3 regions of the Streptomyces sp. NPDC036815 genome follow, and region 2 is predicted to be linked to each of the others. Evidence: riboswitches for the same ligand, from Rfam matches in the RefSeq annotation. Region 2 holds a riboswitch; each other region holds the start of a gene.

Evidence for each region. Region 2 has a riboswitch for S-adenosylmethionine ahead of thrC (threonine synthase). Riboswitches for the same ligand answer to the same signal wherever they lie in the genome.
Region 1: another riboswitch for S-adenosylmethionine. It lies ahead of ACZ69I_RS16255 (SDR family NAD(P)-dependent oxidoreductase); the one in region 2 lies ahead of thrC (threonine synthase).
Region 3: another riboswitch for S-adenosylmethionine. It lies ahead of ACZ69I_RS04075 (aminotransferase class V-fold PLP-dependent enzyme); the one in region 2 lies ahead of thrC (threonine synthase).

What each region holds. Positions count from the first base shown of each region.
Region 1 is NZ_JBVJPW010000006.1:343,544-353,627, forward strand. Features, by position in the region: gene ACZ69I_RS16240 (hypothetical protein) at 1-334, shown strand, start outside; gene ACZ69I_RS16245 (amino acid permease) at 398-1,933, shown strand; gene ACZ69I_RS16250 (GNAT family N-acetyltransferase) at 1,969-2,523, opposite strand; gene ACZ69I_RS16255 (SDR family NAD(P)-dependent oxidoreductase) at 2,567-3,301, opposite strand; SAM riboswitch class IV at 3,769-3,878, opposite strand; gene ACZ69I_RS16260 (radical SAM protein) at 3,956-5,314, opposite strand; gene ACZ69I_RS16265 (translation initiation factor 2) at 5,536-7,341, shown strand; gene ACZ69I_RS16270 (MarR family winged helix-turn-helix transcriptional regulator) at 7,355-7,879, opposite strand; gene ACZ69I_RS16275 (MFS transporter) at 7,879-9,336, opposite strand; gene ACZ69I_RS16280 (tetratricopeptide repeat protein) at 9,457-10,084, opposite strand, start outside.
Region 2 is NZ_JBVJPW010000002.1:381,526-391,609, reverse strand. Features, by position in the region: gene ACZ69I_RS07985 (alpha,alpha-trehalose-phosphate synthase (UDP-forming)) at 1-1,099, opposite strand, end outside; gene ACZ69I_RS07980 (hypothetical protein) at 1,164-1,403, opposite strand; gene ACZ69I_RS07975 (glucosyl-3-phosphoglycerate synthase) at 1,442-2,386, opposite strand; SAM riboswitch class I at 2,524-2,694, shown strand; gene thrC (threonine synthase) at 2,712-4,007, shown strand; gene ACZ69I_RS07965 (MoaD/ThiS family protein) at 4,093-4,368, shown strand; gene ACZ69I_RS07960 (cold-shock protein) at 4,789-4,992, shown strand; gene groL (chaperonin GroEL) at 5,315-6,940, shown strand; gene ACZ69I_RS07950 (esterase/lipase family protein) at 7,045-8,328, opposite strand; gene ACZ69I_RS07945 (DUF397 domain-containing protein) at 9,802-10,074, opposite strand; gene ACZ69I_RS07940 (helix-turn-helix domain-containing protein) at 10,055-10,084, opposite strand, start outside.
Region 3 is NZ_JBVJPW010000001.1:918,779-928,862, reverse strand. Features, by position in the region: gene ACZ69I_RS04115 (glycosyltransferase 87 family protein) at 1-275, shown strand, start outside; gene ACZ69I_RS04110 (hypothetical protein) at 232-1,434, opposite strand; gene ACZ69I_RS04105 (C40 family peptidase) at 1,470-2,498, opposite strand; gene ACZ69I_RS04100 (C40 family peptidase) at 2,742-3,773, opposite strand; gene ACZ69I_RS04095 (NYN domain-containing protein) at 4,067-5,416, opposite strand; gene ACZ69I_RS04090 (hypothetical protein) at 5,451-5,690, opposite strand; gene ACZ69I_RS04085 (rhomboid family intramembrane serine protease) at 5,872-6,609, shown strand; gene ACZ69I_RS04080 (Lrp/AsnC family transcriptional regulator) at 6,606-6,887, shown strand; gene ACZ69I_RS04075 (aminotransferase class V-fold PLP-dependent enzyme) at 6,919-8,340, opposite strand; SAM riboswitch class IV at 8,529-8,646, opposite strand; gene trpD (anthranilate phosphoribosyltransferase) at 8,731-9,795, opposite strand; gene qcrB (cytochrome bc1 complex cytochrome b subunit) at 9,934-10,084, opposite strand, start outside.

The DNA.
Region 1 (10,084 bases), on a different contig from region 2:
GCGGTACCGCAGGGAGTCCGGCCAGGAACAGGCCCTCGACCTGCACTGGATCTCCGAGGACGCCACGCGCGCCGCGCTGCTCGCCCTGCAGCTGTGGTTCGACCACACGACGCCCGCCGCGACCTCGCTGCTCGACCTCAACCACCTCGCGCACGCGCTGTGGGGCGCGCACCAGTTCCACGACGCGTCCCGGGTGTTCCAGGCCCTGGACCCGTTCTTCACCACGGTCCCGTGGACCTACCGCACCCACTCCCCCGGCGACGCGGACGCCGCCGCCGAGGTCTTCGTCCAGGCCCGCAACCGCTGCTTCAGCGCCTCCCGCGGCCCGGGCTGAGGCCCACGCCCTCCCCGTACCCGTTCGCCCCCCCTTTCCCCGCCGCCCCCCGGAGGTCCCACCGTGTCCCGTACCACCTGGACGTCGAGCACCGCCCCAGCGCCAGCGCCACCACGCCAGGACGAGGAGGAGCGCCTCAGAGAGCTCGGCTACCAGCCCGTACTGGCCCGTCGCATGGGCGGCTTCGGCAACTTCGCCATCAGCTTCTCCGTCATCTCCATCCTGTCCGGCTGCATGACGCTGTACGGCTTCGGCATGGGCGCGGGCGGCCCCGCCGTGATGCTCTGGGGCTGGGCGGGCGTCGGCCTCTTCGTGCTCTGCGTGGGCATGGCACTGGCCGAGGTCACCAGCGCGTATCCGACGTCGGGAGCCCTCTACTACATGGCCGACCGGCTCGGCGGGCGCCGCTGGGGCTGGTACACGGGCTGGCTGAACCTGCTGGGGCTGCTCGGCGCGATAGCGGGCATCGACTACGGCGCCGCGCTCTTCACCGGCGCCTTCCTGAACCTGAAGTTCGGCTTCACGCCGACCACCGAGAAGACCTTCCTGATCTTCCTGTGCATCCTGCTCCTGCACGCCGTCCTGAACCTCTTCAACGTGCGGCTGGTCAGCCTGCTCAACTCGATCAGCGTGTGGTGGCACGTGGCCGGGGTCGCCGTGATCGTCGGCGTCCTCGTGATCGTGCCGGACCACCACCAGTCGGCGTCGTCCGTCTTCGGCACGTTCGTGAACGACACGGGCTGGGACAACCCGCTCTACGTGACGGCGATCGGCCTGCTCCTCGCCCAGTACACGTTCTGCGGATACGACGCGTCAGCGCACCTGTCGGAGGAGACCTCCAACGCGTCGGTGTCGGCGGCACGCGGCATCGTGCGCGCCATCTGGGCGTCGTGGATCGCCGGCTTCGTCCTGCTCGCCGGGCTGAGCTTCGCCATCCAGGACTACGTGGGCGCCCAGGAGAGCTCCACCGGGGTGCCGCCCGCGCAGATCATGATCGACGCGATCGGCGAGTCCGGCGCGACGGCGCTGCTGCTCATCGTCATCGTGGCGCAGCTGTTCTGCGGCAACGCCGAGACCGCCGCGGCCAGCCGCATGGTGTTCGCGTTCAGCCGCGACAACGCCCTCCCCGGCTCGGCGATCTGGCGCAAGGTCAGCTCCCGCACCCAGGTGCCGGTGCCCGCGGTGTGGCTGTCGGTGGGCCTGGCCGCGGTCATCGCGCTGCCCTCCCTGTACTCGGCGACCGCGTACACGGCGGTGACCGCCATCAACGTCATCGGCATCACCCCCGCGTACGCCATCCCGATCTTCCTGCGCCTGCGCGCGGGCGACCGCTTCCGGCCCGGGCCCTGGAACCTGGGCCGCTGGAGCAAGCCGGTCGGCTGGATCGCGGTGATCTGGGTGGCGTTCGTGACGGTCCTCTTCTGCCTGCCGCAGGCCTCGCCGGTGACGGTCGACTCGATGAACTACGCCTCGGTCGCCCTCGTCGTGGTCCTGCTCCTGGCCACCGTGTGGTGGTTCATGGCACGCCGCTCGTACAGCACGCCGCAGGCGTACGGCTCCGACCGGGAGCAGGCGGAGGTCGCGGAGAACATCGTCTGAGGAACCGGGCCCGGTCGACCCGGTCCCTAACCTCCCTACGCCGGCCGGTCGTTGAGGATGTTGTGGAAGAGGCGGTGGTCGCGCCAGGCGCCGTTGATGTGCAGGTAGCCCGGCGCCATCCCGTACTCCACGAAACCGCACTTCGCCAGCACGCGCTGCGACGCCGTGTTGTCGAGGAGGGTGCACGCCTCCACCCGGTGCAGGCCGAACTCGCCGTCCGCCGCCGCGCAGACGTGCCGCACGGCGGCGGAGGCGAGGCCGCGGCCCACGTGCTCCGCGTCGATCCAGTAGCCGAGGCTGCCCCTGCGCGCCGGGCCCAGCACGACGTTCGTCAGCTCGGTATGGCCGACGATCTCCCCGCCGCTCTCCAGGACCCAGTGCGCGGCCCGGCCCGCCCGGCACTCCTCCAACTGGCTCCCGATCCGCTCCGCCTGCCCCGCCGTGGTGTCGAAGGAGGCAGGTCGCACCGGCTCCCAGGGGCTGAGATGAGCACGGTTGCGGCGGCGGGCCCTGGCGAGTCCCGCCGCGTCGTCGAGCGTGAGGGGCCGGATGAGGACGCCCTGCGCGAGGGCGGCGGAACCAGTGATCATGCCCGCAGCGTACGAGAGTTCGGCCCGCCCCCGTCGGGCGAGGTCAGCGGCCGCCCGCCACCCGCAGCACCGTGCCGCTCGCGTACGAGGCGTCGTCCGAGAGCAGCCACGCGACGGCCGCCGCCACCTCCGAGGGCCGGCCGGAGCGACCCAGGGGGATGCCCGCCGCGAGCTTCGCGGGGCGTTCGGGGTCGGCGTGGAACTCGGTCCAGATGACGCCGGGGGCAACGGCGTTGACGCGGATGCCGTCCCCCGCGACCTCCTTGGACAGGCCGACCGTCATCGTGTCGACGGCGCCTTTGGCTGCCGCGTAGTGGACGTACTCGCCGGGAGCTCCGAGGGTGGCCGCGGCGGACGAGATGTTCACGATCGCACCACCGCCGCGGGCCTTCATGTCCCGCACCGCGCGCCGGGCGCAGAGCAGATAGCCGAGGACGTTCACGTCGAGGGCCCGGCGCATGCCCTCGGCGTCGGCGTCGGCGAGGGGGCCCACGGGGCCGCCCACACCGGCGTTGTTGACCAGTCCGGTGACCGGGCCGAGCTCGGCCGCGGCGGTGTCGAAGAGACGGTCGACGTCGGCCTCGTCGGCGGTGTCGACCTGTACGGCGACGCAGCGGCGGCCGGCCGCGCGGACCGTCGCAGCGACCTCCTCGGCGGCTGTCGCGTTCGCGCGGTAGCCGATGGCCACGTCGTGGCCGTCCTCGGCGAGACGGGCGCAGACAGCGGCGCCGATACCGCGGCTGCCGCCGGTGACGACGGTGACGGGGTGGTGCTGCACGGGGGACCTCCGGCTCTGGGTGGCTGACTGTCGCGCCGCCCGGACGCGGGGATCGCCCGCGTCCGGATCACGCCGTCATCCTACGAAGCGGTGATCTTCACCGGCCGGGAGGGCGGGGCGAGGTGGATCAGGGTGGCGCGGCCCGTACCGCGCCGCAGCCGCAAAAGATTGCGGCCCGGCTCCCACTGGACGACGCCGGGGTGGGCGCGCAGCTGGGCCCGCAGCCACTCCGGGTCGGCGGTGCGCAGCGCGGGCCGGGGCGCCGAGGGTCGGGCCGAGCACGTGGAGCGGGATCAGGCCGTCGTCGCGTACGTCGTACGAGGAGAGCAGGACGTCGACCTCCCGACCGGGGACGGCCGTGCCGTGGGGCGCCGGAATCCGGTGCCGCGCGGGAGGGGTCGGGGTGGGGTGCGAGTGCGTCATGGAGCGCCTCCGGAGTCGTGGACCCCGGTGTCGTCGACCCCGGTGATCCGCCGTTCCCCGCGCACGTCGCACGGGGCGGGTCGTCACCCGGGGCACCCGCGACGGAGCGGGGTGCCGTCCAGCGAGCCGGGGCTTGACGCTGGAACTCGTGACCCGTCCCGACCGTAACACGGTCTCGCGGAGGCCTGCCCGGGGATTCCTCCCGGCTCCCGGGCAGGCCTCCGGACGCGGCTACTGGGCCGTGGCGGGGGCGATGGCGTCCTCCGGAGCGGCCTTCTCCGCGGGGAGGCTGTCCATGAACGAACTCACCGAGAAGACCGCGTTGCCGGGGCCCGCCGGGCCGTAACCGGGCGGCGACGTCAGGCCGTTGGCCTCCATCGTCGCGCGGTACGCCTCGAGGAGACGCACGTGGTACTCCAGCGGCGCGCCCTGCGGGTTCGCCTTGCCGAGCGGGGTCGTCGGCTCCGGGCACCAGGTGGTGAAGCGGGGCGTGATGCCGCGCGACATGAAGTACTGCAGCCCCTCGACGGTGGAGTCGATGGCCTCGTCGACGGTCTTGAAGCCGAACGGCTCGGCCATCTCGACGCCCGCCACGAAGTTCGGGATGACGTTGCGCGGCCCGAAGACGTCGGCGGAGTCCAGGATGCGGCGGTGCCACTCGTCACGGCCCACGTAGCGCTCCTTGCCGGGGCAGTAGCGCTCGAACAGGTACGGGTCCCACACCTCGTAGTTCGGGTGGTAGATCCGCACGCCGTAGTCGTGGAAGCGCTGCACGTCCGCCTTGGGCAGCGCCTGGGCGACGACCTTGCCGATCCAGCGGCCGGGGAAGCGCTCCTCGATGGCCTTCGCGTACTGGCCGTAGAAGTCCGCCTCGTCCTTGCCGCCGATCTGCGAGGTGATGGCGCCGCCGGTGAGGGTGTAGGCGGTGGAGGACTTCGCGGTGTCGTACTTGTCGATGATCGCGAGCGCCTCAAGGACTTCCTCCACGGGCTTCACGCCGGTGTAGGGGCGGCCCGCGGCCTTGTGCTGGCGCCAGTTGTGGTTGATGTCGCAGTACTGGCACTCCTCCTTGGCGCCGAAGTACTGGCAGACCCGGAAGACCGTCAGGTAGATCAGGTAGCCCCACTGGATGGTGGGCGCCACCTCCATCACGGACTTCCCGTTCTCCAAGGTGTGCCGGTAGTAGTCCGGCATCGGCGGCAGGCCCACGTCGGAGATGCGGACGCCGTCCAGGTAGAGGCCGAGGACGCCGTTGTCGTCGGCGGCCACGCGGTAGGGCGACGCCGGGTTCACGCGGACCGACACGACGGTGCGGCGCAGCCCGTAGGGGCCGCCGGTGAGGACGATCTCCTCCGGGGGGCGGCGCAGCGCGGCGGCGCCGAGCTCGGGGAGCGTGCCGTGGTCGAAGGAGAAGATGAAGTACGACTTCGGCTTGACGTCACCGCCCTCGTTGTCGCTGAGCGCCGACTCGTCGAAGGCGATGCCGCCGCGCAGCAGATCCTCCTTGATGACGGCTTCCCGCGGCACGTGCGGGAACCGCTCCATGAGTGACTCGATGAGCTGGGTACGGCTCTCGCTGCGGCTTGGCATGGGCCGGGCACCTCGGATCCTGTCGATCGATCTGTTCCGTCCACGCTAATACGCGCCCGATCCGTTCCGGATCCGCCTCCGGTCGCAGGGCGCCTCCGCCGCAGGTCTATGCTGCGGGCCGGTACGGGGCCGGTACGATCTCCGGCATGCCGCCCGCCGACCCCCACATACCCGCCCCGAAAAGCGGAAACGGGTCACGCGCCGCACCCCGACGAACTAGGATGAACACTCCCGAAGCGGGCAGCGGGCAGCGGGCAGCGGGCAGCGGGCAGCGGGCAGCGGGCAGCGGGCAGCGGGCAGCGGGCAGCGGGCAGCGGGCCTCGTCACGTCGGCTCGGGCCGCACCTCGACGCCCCCTCAGGCACCGAGAAGCGCGTCCTCTTCGCCGCCCGGTCGGCGACCGCCCTGCACCGGCTCCTGGACGTCCTCCCCGTCTTCGCGGGCGACGACCGCATCCGCCGCCGCTTCACCCTCGTCCCCGGCTCCGACTTCGCCGCCGACGCCCTCGCCGCCGTCGAGCGGGCGGGCGGCCGCACCGTCCCCTGGGCCGAGGCCCTCGCCCGCCCCCACGACCTGATCCTGGCCGCCAGCCCCAAGGGCGGCCTCGCCGAGTTGCGCGGGCCCCGCGTCCTCCTGCCGCACGGCGCCGGGTACAACAAGGCCCTCGCCGCACCCGACGGTCCCGGCGACTCCGCATCCGGCATGGACCCCGCACTCCTGATGCCGGACGGCCACCCCCTGGCCCGGCTCCACGCCCTGGCCCACCCCTCCCAGCTCGCCCGCCTCACCGCCGAGTGCCCACCGGCGGCCGCGCGCGCGACCGTGACCGGCGACCCCACGCTCGACCGCGTCCTCGCCTCCCTCCCCCTGCGCGAGCGCTACCGCGACGCCCTGCGCACCCACGGCCGGACCCTGGTCGTCCTCACCTCCACCTGGGGCCCGCACTCCCTGATCCGCCGCCACCCCCGGCTCCCCGCCCGCCTGGCGGCCGAGCTCCCCCACGACACGTACCAGCTCGGACTCGTCCTGCACCCCAACGAGCACAGCGGGACGGGGCGCTTCGACCTCGCGCAGGATCTCGCGCCCGCCCTCGACGCGGGTCTGGTCCTGGCCGGCCCGTACGAGGAGTGGGCCGCGCTGCTCATCGCCGCCGACGTGATCGTCACCGACCACGGCTCGGCGGCGCTGTACGCGGCCGCGGCCCGCGACACCCCGATGATCGCCGCGGGCGACGGCGGCGGCGAGCTCATCCCCGGCACGCCGATGGCCGACCTCCTCGCCCGCATACCGGAGTTGGGAGGAATGGAGCAGCCTGACACGGACGGCATCGAGCGCGCCGTCGCCGCCCACACCCCCGGCGTCGCGGCCGCCTGCGCCGCGCGGGCGTTCGCCGAACGCGGCCGGTCCGTACTCCGGTTGCGCGAGGAGGTCTACCGGATCCTCGGCCTGACCCCGCCCACCGATCCCCCCGGACCGAACCTCCTGCCGGACCCCGCACCGTCCACCCGCACCCCGGCGGCCTTCGCCGTCCAGGTGGTTCGGCGAGGGCCGCACGTGCACGTCGAGCGGCGGCCCGCCCGCTCCGCCGCCCCCGCGCACCACCTGGCAGCCGAGGCGAACAGGGCGTCGGACACCCAACTGCAGAGCGCCGGGCTCGTGTTCCGTCGGGCCCGGCACTCCACCGCGCCGCCCGCGCGGGGCGAGACCTGGACCGTCGACGGGTGGACGCGCCACGCGCTCGCCGAGCACGGTGGCGCGCGGACGGCCGCCGTCGTCCTGAGCGCCTCGCACTGCGTGCTGCGCCGGACCGGCGGCGCGCTCCTGTCCGTACGCGTCGAGCCGCACCGGGAGCCGGACGGCCGGGTGCTGCGCGCCGATCCGGCGGCGGTGCTCTCCGGCGTGCACGCCTGGCTCGTGGACTCGGACTCGCCCGCGCACCCGGTGACCGTTCCCTGCGTCGTCGCGGGCCGCCTCCACCGCGCGACGCTCGCGCCTGCCACCCCCGAAGAAGGCCTGCGGGAGCTCTAGGGCAGCGGCGGCGCTACTTCAGCAGCTTCGCCACGACGCGGTCGAGCGCCTCGATGTCCTCGGCGGGCAGGGCGAGCAGGTCGTCGGGCGGTGTGGTGAGGACCGCCGTCGCGCGGGCCGCCGCCGCCTCGCCCTCCTCCGTGAGGTGGACCAGCTTGGACCTGCGGTCGGCCGGGTTGGCGACGCGTTCGGCGAGGCCGCGGCGTACGAGGTCGTCGACGATGACGGTGGCGTAGGGCGGGTCGGTGCCCAGCCGCTCGGTCAGCACCCGCAGCGTGATCGGCTCACCGGTGAGGCGCCGCAGCGCCCTGATGCGGCTGAAGCTCATGCCGAGGGCGTCGGCGACGGCCTTGCGGCGGTTGTGACGCTCCATCAGGAGGGTGTTGAGCCCCTGCCAGACCCGGGCCGCCGCCCTGGCGTTCGCGTCGTCGCCGTCCTGCGGCTCGTCGTCGTGCGAGCGGTCGCGCGGACGCTCGGTCGAGGGGTCGATCGGGCGCTCGTGCGGGCGGTGGCGCGGGCGCTCGTGCGGGCGGTCCATCAGGCGTTCACTGTCTCCCTCGTCTCCTCCACAGCGAGCCTCTTCGCCGTGCGCTGGGCCGTTCCCCGGGCCCAGCGGCCCGAAGTGAGCGTACCCGTGGCCAGTACGGCGGCGCCGCAGCCGGCGATGATCCACCACGCCGTCCTGCCCACCTCGGTGAAGGACGCCGCGTCCCCGTGCATCCCGCCGACCATGAGGGCGCCGATGACGGCCACACCGAGGGACTGGCCGAGCTGCCGGCTGGTGGAGGCCACCGCGGCCGCGACACCCGCCTGCGAGCGGGGCATCCCGGACACGGCGGTGTTGGTGATGGGGGCGTTGACCAGCCCGAAGCCGGTACCGAAGAGCAGGTACGCGACGATCAGCAGGGCGGCCGGAAGGTGGTCGGAGAAGGTGAACGCCTGCAGGACGGCGCTCGCGCAGAGCGCCGATCCGGCGAGCAGCAGGGGCGTGCGCGGTCCCCGCGAGGCCACCATGCGGCCGGAGACCGGCGCGGTCAGCAGCGCCATGACCGCCATGGGCAGCATGAACAGCCCTGCGTGCAGCGGGTCGAGCCCGCGCACGTTCTGCAGGTACAGCGAGCTGACGAACAGGAAGCCGCCCAGCGCGGCAAACGTGGCGACCGCGATCACGGTGGCGCCCGCGAACGGCGCCGAACGGAAGAAGCGCAGGTCGATGAGGGGATCGCTGCGCCTCGGCTCGTACCAGAGAAGCCCCAGCAGCGCGCCGAGCGCCGCGAGCGCGCAGCCGACGACGGGGGGCGAGGTCCAGCCGCGGCTCGGCGACTCGATGATGGCGTACGTGAGCGCGGGAAGCAGGACGACGATGAGCGCCTGACCCACCGGGTCCACGCGGCGGGGCCGCGCCGCCCGGGATTCCGGCACGTACCTGCGGGTGAGGTACAGCGCGGCGAGGCCGATCGGTACGTTGATCCAGAAGATGGCCCGCCAGCCCGCCGACTCCACGAGCGCGCCGCCGATGATCGGCCCGGCGGCCATGCTGATGCCCACGACACCGCTCCACACGCCGATGGCGCGGGCGCGTTGCCGGGGGTCCGTGAAGGTGTTGCTGATGATCGACATGGCCACGGGGTTCAGCATCGACCCGCCGACCGCCTGGAGGACCCGCGCGGCGACGAGCCAGCCGAGGCCGGGTGCGAGGCCGCACAGCAGGGACGCCGAGGTGAAGACGAGCAGCCCGGTCCGGAGCGTGCGGCGGCGGCCCACACGGTCTGCGGTCGAACCGGCGAGCATCAACAGGCTGGCCAGCACCAGCGTGTAGCCGTCCACGGTCCATTGCAGCCCGGAGACGGACGTGTGCAAATCGCGCTGGATGGCGGGCAGGGCCACGTTCAGGATGGTGTTGTCGAGGCTGACGATCAGCATGCTCATGCAGCAGATGGCCAGCACGAGCCAGGGCCGCCGCCGCTGGGCGTCGTCGTCCGTTTCCTCCGACATATGAGGCATATGGGGTCCCCTCGCGCGTACCTTTATTTGTGTTGTCCCAACCATTATGGGACTACAAATAAATCTGTGGAGTTGTCACGTGCGCACCCTCCGCCGCGGCGCGGGCTTCGCTCAGTCGAGGCCGCCGCCGCGCTCCCGTACCGCCCGTGCCGCGGTCCGGAACTCCGCCGCCTCCACCGCGTTCCCGCTCTCCTCGGCCAGTTCCGCCAGTGCGTCCAGGACACGCAGTTCCTCGCGTACGGACGCGTCGAGGCGGGCCTGCGCCAGCGCCTCGTCGTAGAGCCCCCTGGCCTCCTCGGGCCGCCCGAGACTCCGCAGCACCCGGGCGAGCGCGAAGCCGGTCCGGGCGGTCAGCCGGGCCCGCCCCAGCTCCCCGGCCCGCGCGTGGGCGTCCGTCAACAGCCGCTCCGCGTCGGCGAGTTCACCCAGTTCCGTGCGGGCCTTGCCGAGCAGATACGTCTGCAGCATGGCGCCGTAGGCGTTGCCGATCTCCGTGTGGATGCGCGCGGAGGCCTCGAACTCCGCGGCCGCTGCCGCCCACTCGCCACGGGCCGAGCCGAGCAGTCCCCGGAACTCGATGACCGAGGCCCGCAGCTTCCTCTCCCGGAGCTCGTCGCCGAGGGTCTCCGCGGCCGCTGCCGCGAGTCGCAGCTCGGTTTCGGCGTCCTCGTACCGCCCCCGTTCCCACAGCGGGCGCGCGAGCTGGCAGCGCATGCGGACCAGCGCGGCGAGCGGACGT
Region 2 (10,084 bases):
TGCGGTAAGCGGCGAGCGAGCGCGCGAAGTCGTCCTTGACGTGCAGCACGACGGGGGTCCAGCCGGGCGTGCCGTAGCGGGAGTTGATGTCGGCGGCGACCCGGGAGACCTCGTCCGTGTAGGTGCGGTAGACCGCCAGGTCCTGCCGCGAGGGGTAGGCGAACGCGACGTGCACGACGCGCTCGTGCCACTCGGGGTGGGTGTCGAGGAGCTCGCGGTAGGCCAGCATGCCCCGCACGATGTTCTTGGAGAGCTCGGTGCGGTCCACCCGGACGATCAGCTTGCGGGCCTCCCCGTCCTGCTCGCCCGCCTGCTCCCGCAGCGACCGCATCCGGTCCTCGACGTCGTCCCGCCGTGACCGCTCCCGCAGGAAGTCCGCGTCGGCGCCGAGCCCGTGCACCCCGATCCGGGTGCCCGTGGTCCCGCCGACGACCCGTACGCAGCACTCGGTGAACGCGTCCGCCCACCGCCCGGTGAGGAAGCCGAGCCGGTCGGCGCCGAGCATCCCGCGCAGCAGCTGCTCGGCGACGTCGTCCGGCAGCATCCGGAAGTAGTCGGCGGGCGCCCAGGGGGTGTGCGAGAAGTGGCCGATGCGCACGTCCTCGCGCAGCTCGCGGAGCATGCCGGGCACCAGCGCCAGGTGGTAGTCCTGCACGAGGACCGCGGCGCCCGGCGCCGCCTCCGCCGCCAGGGCCTCGGCGAAGGCGCGGTTGTACGTCTCGTACGCCGCCCACTGTGCGCGGAACTCCGGTCCGAAGGCCGGTTCGAGGGGGGTCTGGTAGAGCATGTGGTGGACGAACCACAGCACCGAGTTCGCGATGCCGTTGTACGCGTCCGCGTGGACGTCCGCGTCGATGTCCAGCATCCGGACGCCGTCCTCGCCGACGCCGCGCCGCACCGCCTCGCGGTCCCCGTCGCCGAGCGCCGCGCACACCCACAGGGCGTCCGCCTCGTCACCGATGGCGCTGAGCCCGGAGACCAGGCCGCCGCCGCCGCGCCTGGCGGTCAGCTCCCCGTCCTCTCCCACGGTGTACGAGACGGGGCCGCGGTTGGAGGCGACCAGTACCTGCGCTGCTGACGATGCGGACTCGGAGACCATGTGGCAGAACGTAGCCCGTCCCGGGTACGGGCAAACGTACGACCCCTGTTCGGTCCCCGGCCGCTCAGTCCCCGCGCCCGCGCCCCGCGGCCAGCAGCAGCACGCCCACGACGCACAGCGCGACCGCGATCCCGCCGTACAGCAGGGCCCGGGAGTCGCCGGTCGTGGCGAGCCGTCCGGCGGGCGCGCCCGCCGCGAGCGTGGCGGGGACGAGGCTCACCGCACCGGCCCGCCGTAGGAATCTCCTGGCCTGCCCGGCCCCGCCGACCCGCACAGTTCTGCGCCACACCGTTCCGATCCACATAGTGGGGCAATGTAGGCAAAGCACATCATCGGCGGAGGTTACGCCACGCGACGGCGCGCATACTCGGCGATATCCGTCATCGGCGGCCGCTCCTCCGTGTCGACCGCGTACGTCCGCGGCACGAACCCCTGCCCGCCCCGCTCGAACTGCGTCAGTTCGGGCCGCAGGAGATGGCCGCGCGCGAGCCGCAGCTGCGCCGTCCGGTAGATCGCCGCCGCCATCCGCCCGAGGGCCTGCCCGTCCTGGTGCCGGTGCCTGCGCACCCCCACGTCGACCTGCGCGAGCGCGTCCAGGCCCACGGTGTGCAGCGCGTCGACGAGCAGTCCGAGCTCCACGCCGTACCCGACGGGGAACGGCAGCCGTTCGAGGAGCGACCTGCGCGCCGCGTACTCGCCGCCCAGCGGCTGGACGAACCCCGCGAGGCGCGGCCAGTGCATGTTCAGGAGCGGGCGCGCCATCAGCTCCGTCACCCGGCCGCCCTGGCCCGCCGCCGCACCGAGCGGCCGGTCGTACATCGCCTTCACGAAGGCCACGTCCGGGTCGGTGAGCAGCGGGCCCACGATGCCCGAGACGAAGTCCGCGGAGAACTCCCGCAGGTCCGCGTCGACGAACGCGACGATGTCCCCGCCCGTCACCAGCAGCGACCGCCACAGCACCTCGCCCTTGCCGGGCACCGGCGCCAGGCGCGGCAGGATCTCGTCCCGGTGGACGACCTTGGCGCCCGCCGCCGCCGCGACCTCGGCCGTACGGTCCGTGGAGCCGGAGTCGATCACCACCAGCTCGTCGACCAGCGGGACCTCCTCCATCAGCGCGCGGCGTATCTCGGCGACGATGTCGCCGACCGTCCCCTCCTCGTCGAGCGCGGGCAGTACGACGCTCACCGAGGTGCCGGACGCGCGTTTGGCGGCGGCCAGAAGGTCCAGCGGGCGGTCGGCGACGGACCAGGAACGCCTGCTCAGCCAGTGCTCGGCCTCTTCCAGCACGGTCGCGGTCCTCCCATATGTGATCCATCTCGCGGTTCGGACGACTATCTCAAGGGTCCGGGGCTTCGGTTACAGTCTTGAACAACGCCGGTGACCCACGCATGTCGGGGGTCCCCGGGCGTCACACAATCGAATACCGCTCATCCAGAGGGGCAGAGGGATACGGCCCGTTGAAGCCCCGGCAACCACCCAGCCGCGCGTCGCGAGACGCGAGTGTCACCGTGTGCGCGATCAGCGCCGCGAGGCTCCGGGCCCGGGAAGGTGCCAATTCCGTCTCGCGGCGAGATGCGTCGCGAGGAAGATGAGGAGAAAGGGCCTCGCCTCCATGGCTGTGCAGACTGTCGCCACCGAAAGCACCACCTCTTCCGTAGACCTCGGCCCCGCATCGGGTCTCTCCTGCCGAGAGTGCGGCACGAAGTTCCCGCTCGGTCCGATCTTCGCGTGCGTCGAGTGTTTCGGCCCCCTCGAAGTCGCGTACGACCTGCCGCTCGGCGACCCGGAATCCCTGCGCAAGCAGATCGAGGCCGGCCCCGCCAACATCTGGCGTTACGCCCCGCTCCTGCCCGTCCCCGCCGACGTCGCCGACAAGCCGAACCTGAACCCCGGCTGGACCCAGCTCGTCAAGGCCGACAACCTCGCCAGGGAAATCGGCGTCCAACAGGGCAAGTTGTTCGTCAAGGACGACTCCGGCAACCCCACGCACTCCTTCAAGGACCGGGTCGTCGCGCAGGCGCTCGAAGCCGCGCGCGCCTTCGGCTTCACCACCCTCTCCTGCTCCTCCACCGGCAACCTCGCGGGCGCCGTCGGCGCCGCCGCGGCCCGCGCCGGCTTCCGCTCCTGCGTGTTCATCCCGCACGACCTGGAGCAGGGCAAGGTCGTCATGGCCGCGGTGTACGGCGGCGAGCTCGTCGGCATCGAGGGCAACTACGACGACGTGAACCGCTTCTGCTCCGAGCTCATCGGCGACCCGCTGGGCGAGGGCTGGGGCTTCGTCAACGTCAACCTGCGGCCGTACTACGGCGAGGGCTCCAAGACCCTCGCGTACGAGATCTGCGAGCAGTTGGGGTGGGTCCTCCCCGACCAGCTGGTCATCCCGATCGCCTCCGGATCGCAGCTCACGAAGATCGACAAGGGGCTGAAGGAGCTCATCGCGCTGGGCCTCGTCGAGGACAAGCCGTACAAGATCTTCGGCGCCCAGGCGGAGGGGTGCTCCCCGGTGTCTGCGGCCTTCAAGGCCGGGCACGACGTCGTACGCCCCCAGAAGCCGAACACGATCGCCAAGTCGCTGGCCATCGGCAACCCGGCCGACGGGCCGTACGTCCTGGACATCGCGCGTCGCACGGGCGGTGCGGTGGAGGACGTGAACGACGAGCAGGTCGTCGACGCGATCGAGCTGCTCGCTCGGAGTGAGGGGATCTTCGCGGAGACCGCCGGCGGTGTGACGGTGGGCGTCACGCGGAAGCTGGTCGAGGCGGGGCTCATCGATCCCTCGCTCACCACGGTGGTGTTGAACACCGGGGACGGGCTCAAGACGCTTGACGCGGTTGCCGAGAGGTCTCAGGCGACGGCGACGATCAAGCCGAGCCTCGACGCGTTCCGCTCCGCGGGTCTGGCCGGCTGAGCTTCTTGTTCCGCTGCGGACCGGCCGTGGCTGGTCGCGCAGTTCCCCGCGCCCCTGCCGGGGCCCGTACCCCCGAGGTGAACCCATGAGTGTCAACGTCCGCATCCCCACCATTCTCCGCACCTACACCGGCGGCAAGGCCGAGGTCGTCGCCGAGGGGGCGAACCTCGGTGAGGTCATCGCCGATCTGGAGAAGAACCACACGGGCATCGCCGCCCGCGTCCTGGACGACCAGGGCAAGCTGCGCCGCTTCGTGAACGTGTACGTCAACGACGACGACGTCCGCTTCGAGCAGGGCCTGGAGACGGCGACCCCGGACGGCGCGGGTGTCTCGATCATTCCGGCCGTCGCCGGCGGCTGATCCTTTTCCGCAAGAACCCTGCTTAACCCGAATTGCCCTCTCCGTTCGCGAAACGGAGGGGGCAATTCTGCATGGTTGAGCGCGGTACAGTTGGGAAGAGTGCTTCGCCGTTAATGCCGAGCGCATATACGAAGTCGGCCCGGAGTCGACAAGAAGTAGCCAAAGCGCGCTGCCCATTTGAACCTTATGTGGCTTTTGCCTGGCCCGTCTTGCCCTGAATCGTGGCGAATTCTCCGCATATTACCGATCGGGCGTGCCCAGAATTCTCGTCCGATTGACCTGTTGCAGACGGCAGTTGGACAGATACATTCAGCGGCGGTCGACGCGTTCCGGCGCACACCCCCAGCAGTGGGCGGTGAGGTCTGACCCGGGTCCGCGAAGTGCGGTCCTGTGCAAGGGCCAGTAATAGGGGAGTTAGGCATGGCTCAGGGCACCGTCAAGTGGTTCAACGCGGAGAAGGGGTACGGCTTCATCGCGGTCGACGGTGGTGCGGATGTTTTCGTCCACTACAGCGCGATCCAGATGGACGGGTACCGCACCCTTGAAGAAGGTCAGCGAGTCGAATTCGAGATCTCGCAGGGCCAGAAGGGTCCGCAGGCGGACATGGTCAAGCTCGCCGTCTAGCTCGGCGCGACCGACCACCGAAGCAAGCATCGCGAGGGGCTCGTATCCCGTCAGGGGTACGGGCCCCTCGTGTGCGCGGGGTACGCGCGGCGCGCGCCCGCGAGCTGTGCGGGATCCTCGAGAGGCGCTTGCACTCGCAGGGGTCGAGTGCTAATCATTGGGCTTAGCACTCTCCGAGTGAGAGTGACAGAACTTGGATCGGGTCGGTGAGGCCCGCAGACCGGGTGGGGCAAGGAACCACAAGGGCTGCAGGCCGTCCGTCGCGGGCACCAGCACGGTCCGTTTGCTTGCTTTTCCACCCCGTCCGGGAGGACCACTTCACATGGCCAAGATCATCGCGTTCGACGAGGAGGCACGGCGCGGCCTCGAGCGCGGCATGAACCAGCTCGCCGACGCCGTCAAGGTGACCCTGGGCCCCAAGGGTCGCAACGTCGTCCTCGAGAAGAAGTGGGGCGCCCCCACGATCACCAACGACGGTGTCTCCATCGCCAAGGAGATCGAGCTCGAGGACCCGTACGAGAAGATCGGCGCCGAGCTGGTCAAGGAGGTCGCGAAGAAGACGGACGACGTCGCCGGTGACGGCACGACGACCGCGACCGTCCTGGCCCAGGCGCTGGTCCGCGAGGGCCTGCGCAACGTGGCCGCCGGTGCCAACCCGATGGCCCTCAAGCGCGGCATCGAGAAGGCCGTCGAGGCCGTCTCCGGTGCCCTCCTCGAGCAGGCCAAGGACGTGGAGACCAAGGAGCAGATCGCTTCGACGGCCTCCATCTCCGCCGCCGACACCCAGATCGGCGAGCTCATCGCCGAGGCGATGGACAAGGTCGGCAAGGAAGGCGTCATCACCGTCGAGGAGTCGCAGACCTTCGGTCTTGAGCTCGAGCTCACCGAGGGCATGCGCTTCGACAAGGGCTACATCTCGGCGTACTTCGCCACCGACATGGAGCGTATGGAGGCGTCGCTCGACGACCCGTACATCCTGATCGTCAACTCGAAGATCTCGAACGTGAAGGACCTCCTTCCGCTCCTCGAGAAGGTCATGCAGTCCGGCAAGCCGCTGCTGATCATCGCCGAGGACGTCGAGGGCGAGGCCCTGTCGACCCTGGTCGTCAACAAGATCCGTGGCACCTTCAAGTCCGTCGCCGTCAAGGCCCCGGGCTTCGGTGACCGCCGCAAGGCCATGCTCGGCGACATCGCCATCCTCACCGGTGGCACCGTCATCTCCGAGGAGGTCGGCCTCAAGCTGGAGAACGCCGGTCTCGACCTGCTCGGCCGCGCCCGCAAGGTCGTCATCACCAAGGACGAGACGACGATCGTCGACGGCTCCGGTGAGAGCGACCAGGTCCAGGGTCGCGTCAACCAGATCCGCGCCGAGATCGAGAACAGCGACTCGGACTACGACCGCGAGAAGCTCCAGGAGCGCCTGGCGAAGCTCGCGGGCGGCGTGGCCGTCATCAAGGCCGGTGCCGCGACCGAGGTCGAGCTCAAGGAGCGCAAGCACCGCATCGAGGACGCCGTTCGCAACGCGAAGGCCGCCGTCGAAGAGGGCATCGTCGCCGGTGGTGGCGTGGCCCTCCTCCAGGCCGCCTCGGTCTTCGAGAAGCTCGACCTGCAGGGTGACGAGGCGACCGGCGCCAACGCCGTGAAGCTCGCCCTGGAGGCCCCGCTCAAGCAGATCGCCGTCAACGGTGGTCTCGAGGGTGGCGTCGTCGTCGAGAAGGTGCGCAACCTGACCGTCGGCCACGGCCTGAACGCCGCGACCGGTGAGTACGTCGACATGATCGCCGAGGGCATCCTCGACCCGGCGAAGGTCACGCGTTCCGCTCTGCAGAACGCCGCGTCCATCGCCGCGCTGTTCCTCACCACCGAGGCCGTCATCGCCGACAAGCCGGAGAAGGCGGGCGCTGCCCCGGCCGGCGGCGGCATGCCGGGCGGTGACATGGACTTCTGATCCCTCGCGGATCGATCGTCCTGAGCGCGTAGCTCGTACGCAGGGGCGGCACTCTCTTTCGGGAGGGTGCCGCCCCTGCGGCGTTCTCGGCCCCGCCGGAGCTACTACGGCAGGCGGTCCATGATCCAGGTGCAGAGCTCCTCGGTGACCGAGGTGTGGCCCTCGTTCCGGGAGGCGCAGAGGAACTCGTCCAGTTCGCTCTCCTCCTCCGCCGAGGCCGTGACCGGCCCGTACAGCTTCTCGTGGGTGTCGATGTCGCGCAGTGCGATCGCGCTGACGACCGGCACGAAGCAGTGCTCGCGGATGTCCGCCTCGGAGCCGAGACCGATGATCGCGGGGATCTTGTCCAGCTCGTCGGCGAGGATGCCGAAGCCCTCCAGGGTGCCGCCGGGAGCGCCGTCCATCTCCGGGATGCCCGACGTGTGGATCTGCGGCTTGCGCAACGTCACCACCCGTAGCTGTGCGATGAGTTGCTGCTGCCCCGCGGGCTGCGCGTGCAGCCGGGTGCCGGTGATGGCCAGCCCTTTGCCGTGGAAGGCCCGCTCGCCGCCCCGGATGCCGTTCCCCTCACCCGTGCGCACGCCGTTGGCGACGCCGATCTTGCGGGGCCGGCTCGGCCAGCCGCCGACCCGCTCCAGCTCGGCGAGGAACTCCACCCGCTCCTTGTCCGTCTCCGGGCTGTCGTCCCACTCGGCGATGTGCTGCCACAGCAGCTGCCGGGTGGCCGGACTGTTCATCTGGTTCGAGAACGCCGCGTTGAGCCGCCGGATGTAGTGCGCGAACGACTGCAGCGCGAGGGGCACCCACGCGCCGCGGTGCGGGCTGTCGAAGGAGAAGTACAGCGCGGTCTGGTGGTCGTTCTCCGCGCCGCCGTCGTGCTCCATCCTGGCCAGCGCGTAGCGGGCGACGAGACCGCCCATGCTGAAGCCGCCGACGGTCAGCGGGTGCTCGCCCCTGCGCCGCGCCGTCGCCTCCAGGATCGCGGCCCGTACTACCTGCGCGTTGTCCAGGATCGAGGCGCTGCGCTCGTCGTAGCCGATCAGGATGACGTCGTAGCCGCGCCGGCGCAGCGCGCTGATGAACGGGTACGGGCCGCACTCCAGGATCTCCCACGAGAAGTCCAGCTCGCTGGGCCCGCTGCTGAACCCGTCGGCGAGGATCACCGGCCGGGTCAGGCCCCGCCCGGTGTCGGCGAGGTACACCCAGGCCCTGCCGCTCGGCAGCGCCCACTCGTCGTCCGGCTCCGGCGCCTCGGTCGGGTGCTCCCTGGCCTCCTTGGAACCGGGCGCCAGGGTCACGCGGGCGGCGGCCCCGAAGGCGGCGGAGATCTGTGAATCGGCGGGCTCGTGGGGTTCGTTGGACGCGTGCGGATCATTGGGCTTGGGCATGAGGGTCCCCTCGGACGGATACGCGGGCTTGCCGGTCACGTGCGGTGCCATCTTTGGTACGTCCGGTAGTCGCCGGGTAGGGGGAGCGCTCGATCCGGGCGGGGGTGTGGGGCCTTTCGGACAGGGTGGGTTCGGCCGTTTACGGGTGGGACGTGAGGGGGGACGGGCGTCTGGCCAGGGGGCGGTGTGGTGGGGGTGCGGGGAGTTCGGGTACGGGTGGCGGCGCGTCGGCCAAGTCGGGTGGGGGGTGGGGGGTGTGGGCGCCGGGGTGGGGGGCGGAAGTATGTCGTGAAGCGGGCCTGGGGGGCGGGGACTTCGGTGGGGCGGTGTCTTTGATGGTTGCCGGGGCCGCCCGGCTTTTTGCGGAGTGTGGCGGTTCCGGGCCGGGAGTAAAGGGCGCTCCGCTGCGCTACGCGTCGGCTGCGCCGATTCCGCTGCGCTCCACCCTTGACTCCCGCCCCTCCACCGCACGTTGACCTTGACCCGGACGGCCAGGGGTGGGACCCACGGGACTGCCTAGGGGGTCATTCCCTTTCATCGCCGGGTGCGGTCCGGCCCATCGTGGGTGAGGGCCTCGGTGCGTGCTCGGCCAGCCGTCCGGCTTCGCCGTTCGGGTCATCGGCTCTCGCGGCCGGGTGCGGTCCGGCCCATCGTGGGCGGGGGCCTCGGTGCGCGCTCGGTCAGCCGCCCGGCTCCGCCGCTCGGGTCATCGGCTCTCGCGGCCGGGTGCGGACCGGCCCATCGTCGGTGGCCGTCACCGTCGCGGCTCGGTCGGGCGCTCCCGGGAACCTACTTTGGGAAAGTTGCGAAGCAGGTCGGCGCGCGCCCCCCGGCCACACCCCACGCGCCCTCCCCAAGACCGCCCATCAGGGGGTGTTGCGGTCGAGAGTTCACGTGACTGGGGGCGCAGTGCGCGTGACGGGGGGCGCGCGGCAGTCTGCTTCGCAACTTTCCCAAAGTTGATACCCCGGAGGGCCGGTGCCGGTGCCGGTTCGCCGGGCCGGAGCCAATTCCTTCCGGCGGTGCACGGCGCATTCGCCATCGAGGGGGGCGCGCGGCGTCTTCATTCGCAACTTTCCCAAAGTAGGTTCCCGAGAGAGGCGAATCGCCTGTCGGGCGGCGCCTCCGCGTGTGGCGTCCGGGCACGATGGGCCGGTCCGCACCCGGCAGCGAGAGGTGGTGGCCCGAGCGGCGTGGCCGGGCGGCTGGCCGAGCGCCTTCCGTGGCCTGCGCTCACGATGGGCCGGTCCGCACCCGGCGATGAATGGTGATGACCCCGTAGGCAGTCCCGTGGGTCCCACCCCTGGCCGTCCGGGTCATAGTCAACGTGCGGTGGAGGGGCGGGAGTCAAGGGTGGAGCGCAGCGGAATCGGCGCAGCCGACGCGACGTAGGAGCGCCCTTTACTGCCGGCCCGGAGGCGCCACACTCCGCAAAAAACCGGGCGGCCCCGGTACCAGTCGTTGCCGGGCCCGTCAGGCGCGCTTGATGTTCGTGACGAAGGCGGACCAGGCAGTGCCTTGGAACATGAGTTTCGGGCCCGTGGGGTTCTTGGAGTCCCGGACCGGGATGACGTTTGGGTTCGAGTGCCCGTCGCCTACTTCGAGGCAGTCGCCGCCATCTCCTGCGCTGTGCGTGGACTTGCGCCACCGGGCGACCTCGACACAGTTGCCGCCACTGGCGTCGCTGTACGTCGACTTCTGCCAGACGGCGGTTCGGAAGTCGTACTCAGGGCTGCTGCTCTTCATGCGCGTAATC
Region 3 (10,084 bases), on a different contig from region 2:
GCACGAGCCGGATGGTGCTCCCCGCGCGGCTGGTCCTCGCGGCCACCTTCGTGACCTTCCTGGAGTTCCCGATCTGGTTCTCGCACGTGGTCGCGGGCGATCCGCTGGGCGTCTGCCTGCTCCTCGTGCGCAACGGCCTGCTGGTCGCGGCGACCGTGCCGGCCTGCCGGAACCTGTGGCGCCAGACGGTGTCCGAACCGCGCGGACGGCCGCGGCCCGTGCCGGAGCCGGTCAGCCGAGCTCCGCACGCAGATACGTACGCCAGCGCGCCGTGAAGTCCCGGGGCGTGGTGTCCAGGACCTCCCGCAGCGCGGCCCCGACCGCGCCCGCCTGCCTCTTGCGGGCGCCGACCGCCGCGTAGAAGTCCGTCAGCTTCTGCTCGCCCCACTGCTCCGCGATCATCCGGCAGGCCAGCCAGGCGCCCTCGTACGCGCGGGCGAGCTGCGCGGCGTCCCCCGCGAAGCCGAAGTCGTCGTTCTCGGGGAGAGCGCCGGGCAGGTGCCCGCGCTGCACCGAGCGCCGCAGTTCGGGCGCGGCCTGCACCGCGGTGCGGCCCGTGCCGCGGTAGCCCACCCAGTCCGCGAACCCTTCGGAGAGCCACAGCGGGGTCGCCGGGGACGTCTGGGCGCGGGTCGCGACGTGGGCGGCCTCGTGGGTGAGGACGACCTGCTTGCCGAAGTCGCCGAGGACGCCGTACGCGTCGGGGTTGACGATGACGCGGTCGGCCGGCGCCCGCCCCGACCCGCCCGCCTCGCCGGTGGTGACCGCCGCGATCCCCCGGTAGCCGGAGGCGGGCGCCCCGAGCAGCCCCGCCATGCCGTCCAGGGAGCGGGGCACCAGTACGACGACCCGGCCCGGCCACTTCCCCGGCCAGGCGCTCCGGACGGCGGGCACCGCCCGGTCGGCGATGCGGCGCTGGGCGCGCAGTTCGGCGGCGCCGCGCCCGACGCCGAGGACGAGGCTGTGCGCGCCGCGCTCGGCCCGCACCCGCCCCTGGTCCCAGAGCTGCTCGCCGGACCTCTTCGCGGGCCGCTCGGCGGTGACGTACCACTGTCCGGCGCGCCGCTCCAGCGTCAGCGTGCGCTCGGCGGTGACCGGCGCGCGGTCGTAACCCTTGATGCGGTAGTGGAGTTCGGCGCTCGCGGTGGCCTCGGCGCCGGAGCGGTCCAGGCCGGTCAGCCGGTACTCCCAGGAGTCCAGCGGGACCTCGCCGACGCGCTCGAAGAGGTCCGGCGCGCCCTTCGCGGGCCGCTCCGTCCTGTCGTACGCCTTCTCGTCCCCGTCGAGGACGGCCTGCGCGCGCCGCTCCAGGAGCCTGCGCACGTCACCGGCGGCCGCGTCGGGGACCGGGTCTCCGCCGCAGCCTGCGAGCACGGCGAGGCAGAGCGCGAAGCACAGCGCCACCACCCACGACCCACGTCTGTGACCAGCCACCTTCCCGATCGTACGGGGCGCGGCGCGCGGACCGGTCAGATCCGTGTCACGGACGACACCGGCATCATGCCGACGGGGTCGTAGCGGACCGCCGCTCCGGGGTAGGGCGCGTGCACCACCTGGCCGTTGCCCATGTACATCCCGATGTGGCTCGCGTCGTCGCGGTAGGCCACCAGGTCGCCGGGCCGCGCCTGGGAGAGGGGCACCTGGCGCCCCGCGTACCGCTGGGCCTGCGAGGTGCGCGGCAGGCCGACCCCGGCCTGGGCGTACGACCACTGCATGAGGCCCGAACAGTCGAATCCGGTAGGCCCGTTGGCGCCCCACACGTAGGGCTTGCCGACCGCGGACCTGGCGGCGGCGATCGCGGCGGCGGCCCGCGAGGAGGAGGCGGCGCCCCCGAGCTCCGGCAGCTCGCCGCGCTCGTCGGAGCGCGAGGATCTCTCGTACGCGTCGCGCTCCCCGCGGGAGAGGGAGTTGAGCAGCCGCCGGGCCTTGGCCAGCTTGTGCTCGACGGTGCGCTTGTGGCGGGCGACGGTGGTGCGGCTCTTCTCCAGCTCGGCGAGTTTGCGGCCCGCCTCGGTGCGCTCCTGCGCCAGGCTGCGCTGGGCCCGCTGCAGATCGGCCAGTTCACCCGCCTGCCGGGCGCTGACGCGGTCGAGGACCGAGGCCCGGTCGAGGTAGCCGTCCGGGTCGGAGGAGAGCAGCAGGGCCAGTCCCGGGTCGATGCCGCCGTCGCGGTACTGCGCACCGGCGAGCGCGCCGAGCGCGCCGCGCATCCGGTTGATGCGCTCCTGGCCGCGCGCGACGCTGTCCTTGGCCCGGGCGACCTGCGCACGCAGCTTGTCCGTGCGTTCGTCGGCCTTGTTGTACAGCTCGGTCGCCTGCTCGGCCTGCTCGTACAGCCGGTCGACCGTGGCCCGGGTGGCGGACGGCTTGTCCTGCGGCGCGGCGCCTGCGGGCACGGCGCCGAGGGCCGCCGCCGCGGTGGCCGCTGCCGCTGAAAGGACGGTGACGCGCGTGCTCCGGTCGAGACCGGGCTGTGCGGGACGGCGATGGAACCCCACGGGAAGCCGCTCTCCCTTCCGCTGACGACCCCCCGGCTGTCCGGGGGAATGCGCGCCGACAGTAGCCGTGCGACCACGGAGCGGCCAAAGACCCGGCGAGGTGCGCGAAGGCCGCGGACAGCCCGGCGCCCCGCCTCAGACGCAGGTCATCAACGGGGCGCGGGGTCAGCGGGAGTTACCGGAATTCGCCCGTTCGGACGGTGTCGGCAAGGCGTTGACGTCGGGGTGCCGGAGCGGCGCGGGTCAGACGCGGACGCCGAACTGGAAGGTGCCCAGGTAGGACATCGACTCGTAGCGCACCGAGGCGCCGGGGTGCGGGGCGTGCAGCACCTGGCCGTTGCCCGCGTAGAAGCCGACGTGCGCGAGGTTGTTGAAGAAGACCAGGTCGCCGGGCTTCAGGTCGCCGCGGCCGATCCTCGTGCCGTCGTTCTGCTGGGTGTACGTGGTCCGGGAGATGTGGACGCCGGCCTGCGCGAATCCCCACTGGGTGAGGCCCGAGCAGTCGTAGGAGTTGGGTCCCGTGCCGCCGGAGACGTAGGGCTTGCCTATCTGGGTGGCGGCGGCGGCCATGGCGGCGGCGCCGCGGCCGGAGGCGGGCGCCTCGTCGCCGAGGTCCGCGCGCTCGCCGGCGGCGCGGCTCGCGCGCTGCTTCTCCTTGGCGGCCATGGCCGCCTTCTCCTTGGCCGTCAGCGTGTTGAGGATCTTCTGGGCCTCGCCGAGCTTGCCCTGGACTTCCCGCTTCTTCTTGCCGAGCTCCTCGCGGGTGTCCGCGAGGTCGTCGAGCTTGCCCGCGGCCTCCTTGCGCTGCTGCGCGAGGTCACGCTGCTTCTTCTGGATCTTCTTGAGCGCCTCGACCTGCTGGCTGCTCAGCTGGTCCAGGGTGGACGCCTTGTCCAGGTAGTTGTCCGGGTCGGAGGAGAGGAAGAGCTGCAGGGAGGGGTCGATGCCGCCGGAGCGGTACTGGGCGCTGGCCATCGAACCGAGGCCGTCGCGCAGCTCGTTGAGCTCCTCCTGGCCGTCGGCGACCTTGTCCTGGAGTTCGCCGATCTGCTTCTCGAGCTTCTCCTGCTTCTCCTTGGCCCCGTTGTACTTGTCGGTGGCCCGCTCCGCGTCCTCGTAGAGCTTGTCGACCTTGGACTTGACCTCGTCCTTGCTCGGCTTCGGGGCGGCCTGGGCGGCACCCTGCGAGGTGAGGGCCACGGCAGCGGCGGCGGTCGCGGTGAGCACGGTCACGCGGGTGCGGCTCGGCTGCTTGGGTCGACGGTGGGACGCCACTCGGGCGGCTCCTTCTTCCTCCGGCCGCCTACCGGGACATGGCGGGCGGGTACCACCGCCGCCACCCCGGATGGGTGATCAACCGAGCGGGGGTTCGAAGCGAGACCTTAGTGACCTTCTTGTGATCAGTTCAAATCACACCGGCAAAAAACCGGTCGCGAAGCGCATTCTTTACCGATAACGCACAGCCAGTGATGATCTTCTGACACTACGTCGCTCCCGGCGGCGCTCAATTCAGGCATAGCACCCAGGAGTTGCACCACACCCTTTAGCCCCGCGAAAGCCCCGCCCCGTCAGCCCCGCGAAAGCCTCTTCAGGAGCACCGCCGAAGCCACCGGCCGCGCCCCCGCCTTGGCGATCCCGTCGGCCACCTCGCGGTCGGTCGAGACCACGACCACGGGCCGCCCCGGCGGCTCCGCGCGCACCAGCTGACGGATCAACTCGTCCGCCGTGACACCGGGCTTGGAGAACAGCACCCGCACCCCGCGCGGCGGCGCGAGCAGCACGGGCGCGGCCAGCTCCGCGCCGTCGAAGACGCAGGTCACCTCGGCGCCCGACTGCAGGGCGAGCTGCGAGAGCGAGCCGAGCAGCCGCAACCGCTGCTTCTCCAGCGGCATCGTCGGATAGCCGGTCTTGGTGACGTTGTAGCCGTCGACGACCAGGTGCGCCTGCGGCAGCGCGAGCAGCTGGTCCAGGATCGCCGGGTCGCTCTCGGAGAGCGCGCGGGCGGCGATGTCCTTGGGCGACATCCGCCCCGGCTCGACGGCGTCCACGGTCTCCGCGGGCCGTACGGAGACGGGGGGCAGGGCCAGTTCGCGCCGCAGCCCCTGGGCCGCGTCGAGCACCGTGTCGAGCAGCAGCCGCAGGCGCATGTCCTCGACGCTGCGCCCCTCGCGCGCCGCCCTGCGGCTCGCCTCGAGCGCCGCCTCCGTCTCGCCGAGCCGCGCCTTGAGCCGCCGCGTCTCGCTCTCGGCGGCCGACACCTGCGCCTGCCCCTCGGCGCGCACGGCCTCCGCCTCGGCGGCGGCCTTGCGCAGCGCGGCCTCGCCGCGCTTGACGTCGCTGAGCGCCCCGCGCAGTTTGCGCTGCATCGATTCGGCTTCCCTGCGCACCGTGTCGAGCTCGGCGCGCAGCCGCTCGGTCTCCGCCTTGGTCTGCCCGCGGGCGGCGGCGAGCTCCTCGCGCAGCCGCTCCAGCTCCGCCCTGGTCTCGTCGTCCACGCGCTCGGCGTCGGCCCGCTGGGCCTCCTCGCCCGCGGCGGTGACCAGCTTCACCCAGCCCGCCGGGCGCAGCACGTAGGCGGCGGCCGCCACATCCAGCGGATCGGCGGCCGGTGGCGGCGAGCCCGCGTCCAGGGCGGCGGCGAGCTCGGGCTGGGCCTCCCTGAGGCGTTCGCCGATGCGCTGGCGGAAGAGGGTGTCGTTCTCCAGCGCGGCCGCCATGGCGTTGCCCGCGAACTTCGCGCGCCGGGTGGGCGTGAAGCGCGCGTACTGCCGCAGCTGAGGGGGCAATTCGGCCAGGGTGAGGCCGCCGAAGCCGTCCGAGACGATGTGGACGACCCGTCGCCGCACCCCGTCGGGCAGCGGACGGTCGAGCACCTCAGCGGCGCCGTCGTCCGGCTCCCCGCCCGAGCTCTCCACCATCCGTCACCCCACTAGCTGTGCGGGCCCCGCTCCGTCAGGAGTCGGCGCCCGGCCTGTCCACGAGTTCCACCTGATCCACGGCGTTGCACCAGCGGCAACGCACGGACTCGATGGTCTCACTGACCACCTCACGTTCCTCGACGTTCGACTCTCCGGCCAGGTCGAGATGCACATACTCGACGACCTTCGAGCTGCGGGTCACATCGAAACGCGTGAGATTGCCGCACAGCGTGCAGCGCCACCGGGTGGTGGCGGTCGGCAGGGGAACCGTCATCGTGGCTGTTCGCTTTCTTCGGAGACTGGCAGCGGCGACATCTTCGGCGACCGTGGGGCGTGCGCAGGTTTCCGTGTGCGCATTGCCCGTAACCCTAAGGCCTGTAAGGGGCGCCATGCGGCGGTCCGCCGAGCGGCATGGCGGTCTGCGGAGGTAGCACCCGTTACGTCATGCTCTGTCCATGATCCGCACATGGGGTACGAAGGCAGGCCGGCTGCTCGGAGGGGGCACCGCCCCGGTGACGTACGGGCTGATCGCCGTCTGCTGCGCGGTCTTCCTGATCTCCCCGGTCTCCGGGTTCAACCCCTCCTACGGCCGCGGCGACGAGTTGATCGGTGCGCAACAGGTCTACTTCGAGCGGTGGGGAGTGGTACCCGTCGAACTGTTCAGCGGTGCCCCGAGCGCCGCCCTCGGCCCGTTCACCGCCCTGTTCGTGCACGGCAGCTGGCTTCATCTGCTGGGGAACATGCTCTTCTTGTACGTGTTCGGGGTCATGGTCGAGGAACGCATGGGCCACCTCCGGTACGCCTTCTTCTACCTCTGCTGCGGATATCTCGCCCTGCTCGCCTACGCGGCCGCGCACGCGGGCTCCGACCAGACGCTCGTGGGAGCGTCGGGGGCGATCTCCGCCGTCCTCGGTGCCTGCCTCTATCTCTTCCCACGCGCGCGGGTCACCAGCCTCTTCCCGTTCCTCTTCTTCCTGCCGCTGCGCTTTCCGGCGTGGGTGGTGCTGCCGTTCTGGGTGACGCTGCAGTGGCTGGCCGCGGGGCAGGGCGGCAACGGCACGGGAGTCGCCTATCTGGCGCATCTCGTGGGCTTCTCGCTCGGGTTCCTCGTCGCGTGGGGGTGGGTGGCCCGGAGGACTAGAGTGCATGTGAAAGGCAGTGCACCGGCCACCGAGGGAGACAGCCAGCCGTGATCACCGCGATCGTGCTCATCAAGACCAGCGTGGACCGGATTCCGGAGATCGCCGAGTCGATCGCCGCGCTGGACTCCGTCAGTGAGGTCTTCTCCGTGACCGGTACGTACGACCTGATCGCGATGGTGCGGGTGCCGCGCCACGACGACCTGGCGGACGTCATCCCCGGCCGGATCAGCAAGATCCCCGGCGTCGAGGGGACCGACACCCACGTGGCGTTCCGTACGTACTCGCAGCACGACCTGGAAGCGGCCTTCGCGATCGGCCTCGACTCCTAGGCGCCGTCCGCGCCCGCCCGCGCCCGTCCGGTCAGGCGGCCGCGCCGGTGTCCGGCACGCAACGCCCGTCCTCGGTGCGGTAGTTCCACCGGGCGCCGTCCGCCACCAGCTCCTTGACCGCGCGCACGAAGCGCTCGACGTGCTCGTCGGGGGTGCCCGCGCCGAAGCTCACCCGAATGGCGTTCAGCGACTTCTCGCCGGGCGCGGCCTCGGGGGCACCGCACTCGCCGGGCTCGTCGGACTCGCCGCCGAGCAGGGTGCGCACCAGCGGGTGGGCGCAGAACAGGCCGTCCCGTACGCCGATCCCGTACTCGGCGGAGAGCGCGGCGGCGAAGTGCGAGCTGTTCCAGCCGTCGACGACGAAGGAGATGACGCCCACGCGCGGCGCGTCGTCCCCGAACAGCGAGAGCACCCGCACGGCCGGTACCTCGGCGAGGCCCTCGCGCACCTTCGCGATCAGGTGCTGCTCACGGGCGACGAGCTCGTCGAAGCCCGCGTCGGTGAGCGCCTTGCAGGCGGAGGCGATGGAGTAGACGCCGATGACGTTGGGCGAACCGGCCTCGTGGCGGGCCGCGGTGTCGTGCCACTCCACGTCCACGCCGCCGCCTGCCTCCTTGGGGCGTCGCGCCACCTTCCGCGAGGCGCCGCCGCCCGCGAGGTAGGGCTCGGCGGCGCGCAGCCAGTCGGAGCGGCCCGCGAGGACGCCCGAGCCGAAGGGCGCGTACAGCTTGTGGCCGGAGAACGCGACCCAGTCGACGTCCAACTCGTCGATGGAGACGGGGTGGTGGGGCGCGAGCTGGGCGGCGTCGAGCACGATCCGGGCACCGTGGGCGTGCGCGGCGGCGGCCAGTTCACGCACGGGCCAGAGCTCGCCGGTGACGTTGGAGGCGCCGGTCACGCACACCAGGGCGGGCCCATTGGGGCCTCCCCTGCTCGAACGAAGCTGAGAGCTTGGGGAAGGGTCGCGGTCGGCGAGGGCGCGCTCCAGGGTGTGCACGGCCTCGTCGGGGGTGCGCGGCGCGTCGAGGTAGGTGACGCGGGCGTCCCGCCACGGCAGCAGCGAGGCGTGGTGCTCGGTCTCGAAGACGAAGACCTCGCAACCGGCGGGCAGGGCGGCGGCGAGCAGGTTCAGCGAGTCGGTGGTGGACCGGGTGAAGACGACCTGGTCGCCCTCGCGGCAGCCGAGGAACTCGGCGACGGTCGTGCGGGAGTTCTCGAAGAGGTCGGTGGACAGCTGCGAGAGGTAGCCGGCCCCGCGGTGCACGCTGCCGTAGTACGGGGCGTACGCGGCCACGTCGTCCCACACCCGCTGCAGGGCGGGCGCGCTCGCCGCGTAGTCGAGCGCGGCGTAGGTCACCTCGCCGCCGGTGACCAGCGGAACGGTGACGTCCCTGCCGAGGACGGCCAGCGGGGCGCAGACGGACGAGTCGGCGGCAACGGCGGAAACAGACATGGCGAACTCCCGTAAGAGGCAAGTGAGTTCACTGCGAAGAGCGCGTACGGCAGAGGGGTACGGCGGCGCAGTGATGAAGAGAAAAGGGTGCGCGGAAAGGGGCCGGAGGCCCTAGCACATTCGCTTGCTCACGAGACTGCTCCCTTGAGGACCAGGACCCCAGGGGCGGACATTCACCGATGTCCAGGGGTCCGCGCTTGCCATACGCCTTGCTGCGTACGACCTGGTCTTCACCCGGGGCACCCCGCCACGGACGGAGGGTTGCCGGACAGCGGGCCGGGGCCGTAGTCGCTGTCACTCATGACCTGTGCAGCATCCTGCCACACGATCTTCGACGCGCAACGCGCAGTCCAGAATCCGGACTGCGCCGTACGTCACACGGGGGGCGTCTCAGCGGTTGCTGGCCGCCACCCAGCGCTCCAGGGCCCGCTTCGCGGCGCCCGAGTCGATCGCCTGCGCCGCCTTCGCCATCCCGGCCCGGATCTGCTCCACGAGCGGCTCACCGGTCGGCGAGAGGGCGACCAGCGCCGCCGCGGAGTTGAGCAGCACCGCGTCCCGCACCGGCCCGCTCTCGCCGTCGAGCAGCCGCAGCGCCACCTCCGCGTTGTACGAGGCGTCGGCGCCCCGCAGCGCCTCGACCGGCACCAGGCCGATCCCCACCTCGCGGGGGTCGAAGGCCTCCTCGCGCACGGCGCCGTCCCGCACCACCCAGACCCGGGAGGTCGAGGTGGTCGTCAGTTCGTCGAGCCCGTCGTCGCCGCGGAAGACGAGCGAGGAGTGCCCGCGCTCGGCGAACACCCCGGCGACGATGGGCGCCATCCGGGGGTCGGCGACGCCGACCGCCTGGGCCCGCACCTTCGCCGGGTTGGTGAGCGGACCGAGGAGGTTGAAGACGGTCCTGATCCCCAGCTGGCTGCGCGCGGCGCCCGCGTGCCGCAGCGCCGGGTGGAACTTCACGGCGAAGCAGAACGTGATGCCGGCCTCCTCGGCGACCTCGACCACCCGCCGGGGCGAGAGGTCGAGGTTGACGCCGAGCTTCTCGAGGACGTCGGAGGCGCCGGACGCGCTGGAGGCGGCGCGGTTGCCGTGCTTGACGACCTTCGCGCCCGCTCCCGCGACGACGATCGCGGACATGGTGGAGATGTTGACGGTCTTGGCCCCGTCGCCGCCGGTGCCCACGATGTCGACGGTCGGGCCGGGCACCTCGATGACGTTGGCGTGCGCGTACATGGCGCGGACCAGGCCGGAGATCTCCTCGACCGTCTCGCCCTTGGCCCGCAGCGCGATCACGAAGCCCGCGATCTGCGCGTCGGTGGCCTCGCCCCGCATGATGCGGTCCATGGCCCACGCCGTGTCGTCGGCGCTCTGGTCCCGCCCGTCGAGCAGGCCGTTCAGCACGTCGGGCCAGGAACGGGCCGCCGCGGTGTCGCCTCCTGCGGGGGTCACAGCGTTCATAGCCGCTCCTGGTCTTCGTCTGTCCGTGTGGTCTCACCCCGGTCATTCGGGGTGAGACCACCCTATCCAGCCGCAGGGACGGCAAAGAGCCCCGTCCATGCAATGGACGGGGCTCGTGCCGTGGCGACTCGCGGTTGATCAGTGGTGGCCGTGGCCGCTCGTGATCTCCTTGTACTCGTCGGCGGTGGGCTTGGGGATCTGGTTGTGCTCCCCGTAGTAGCCCTTGGAGAGCTTCGCCCGGAGCTTCTGCGAGCCCGACAGCTTGCGCTCGACACCGTTCTCGTCGACC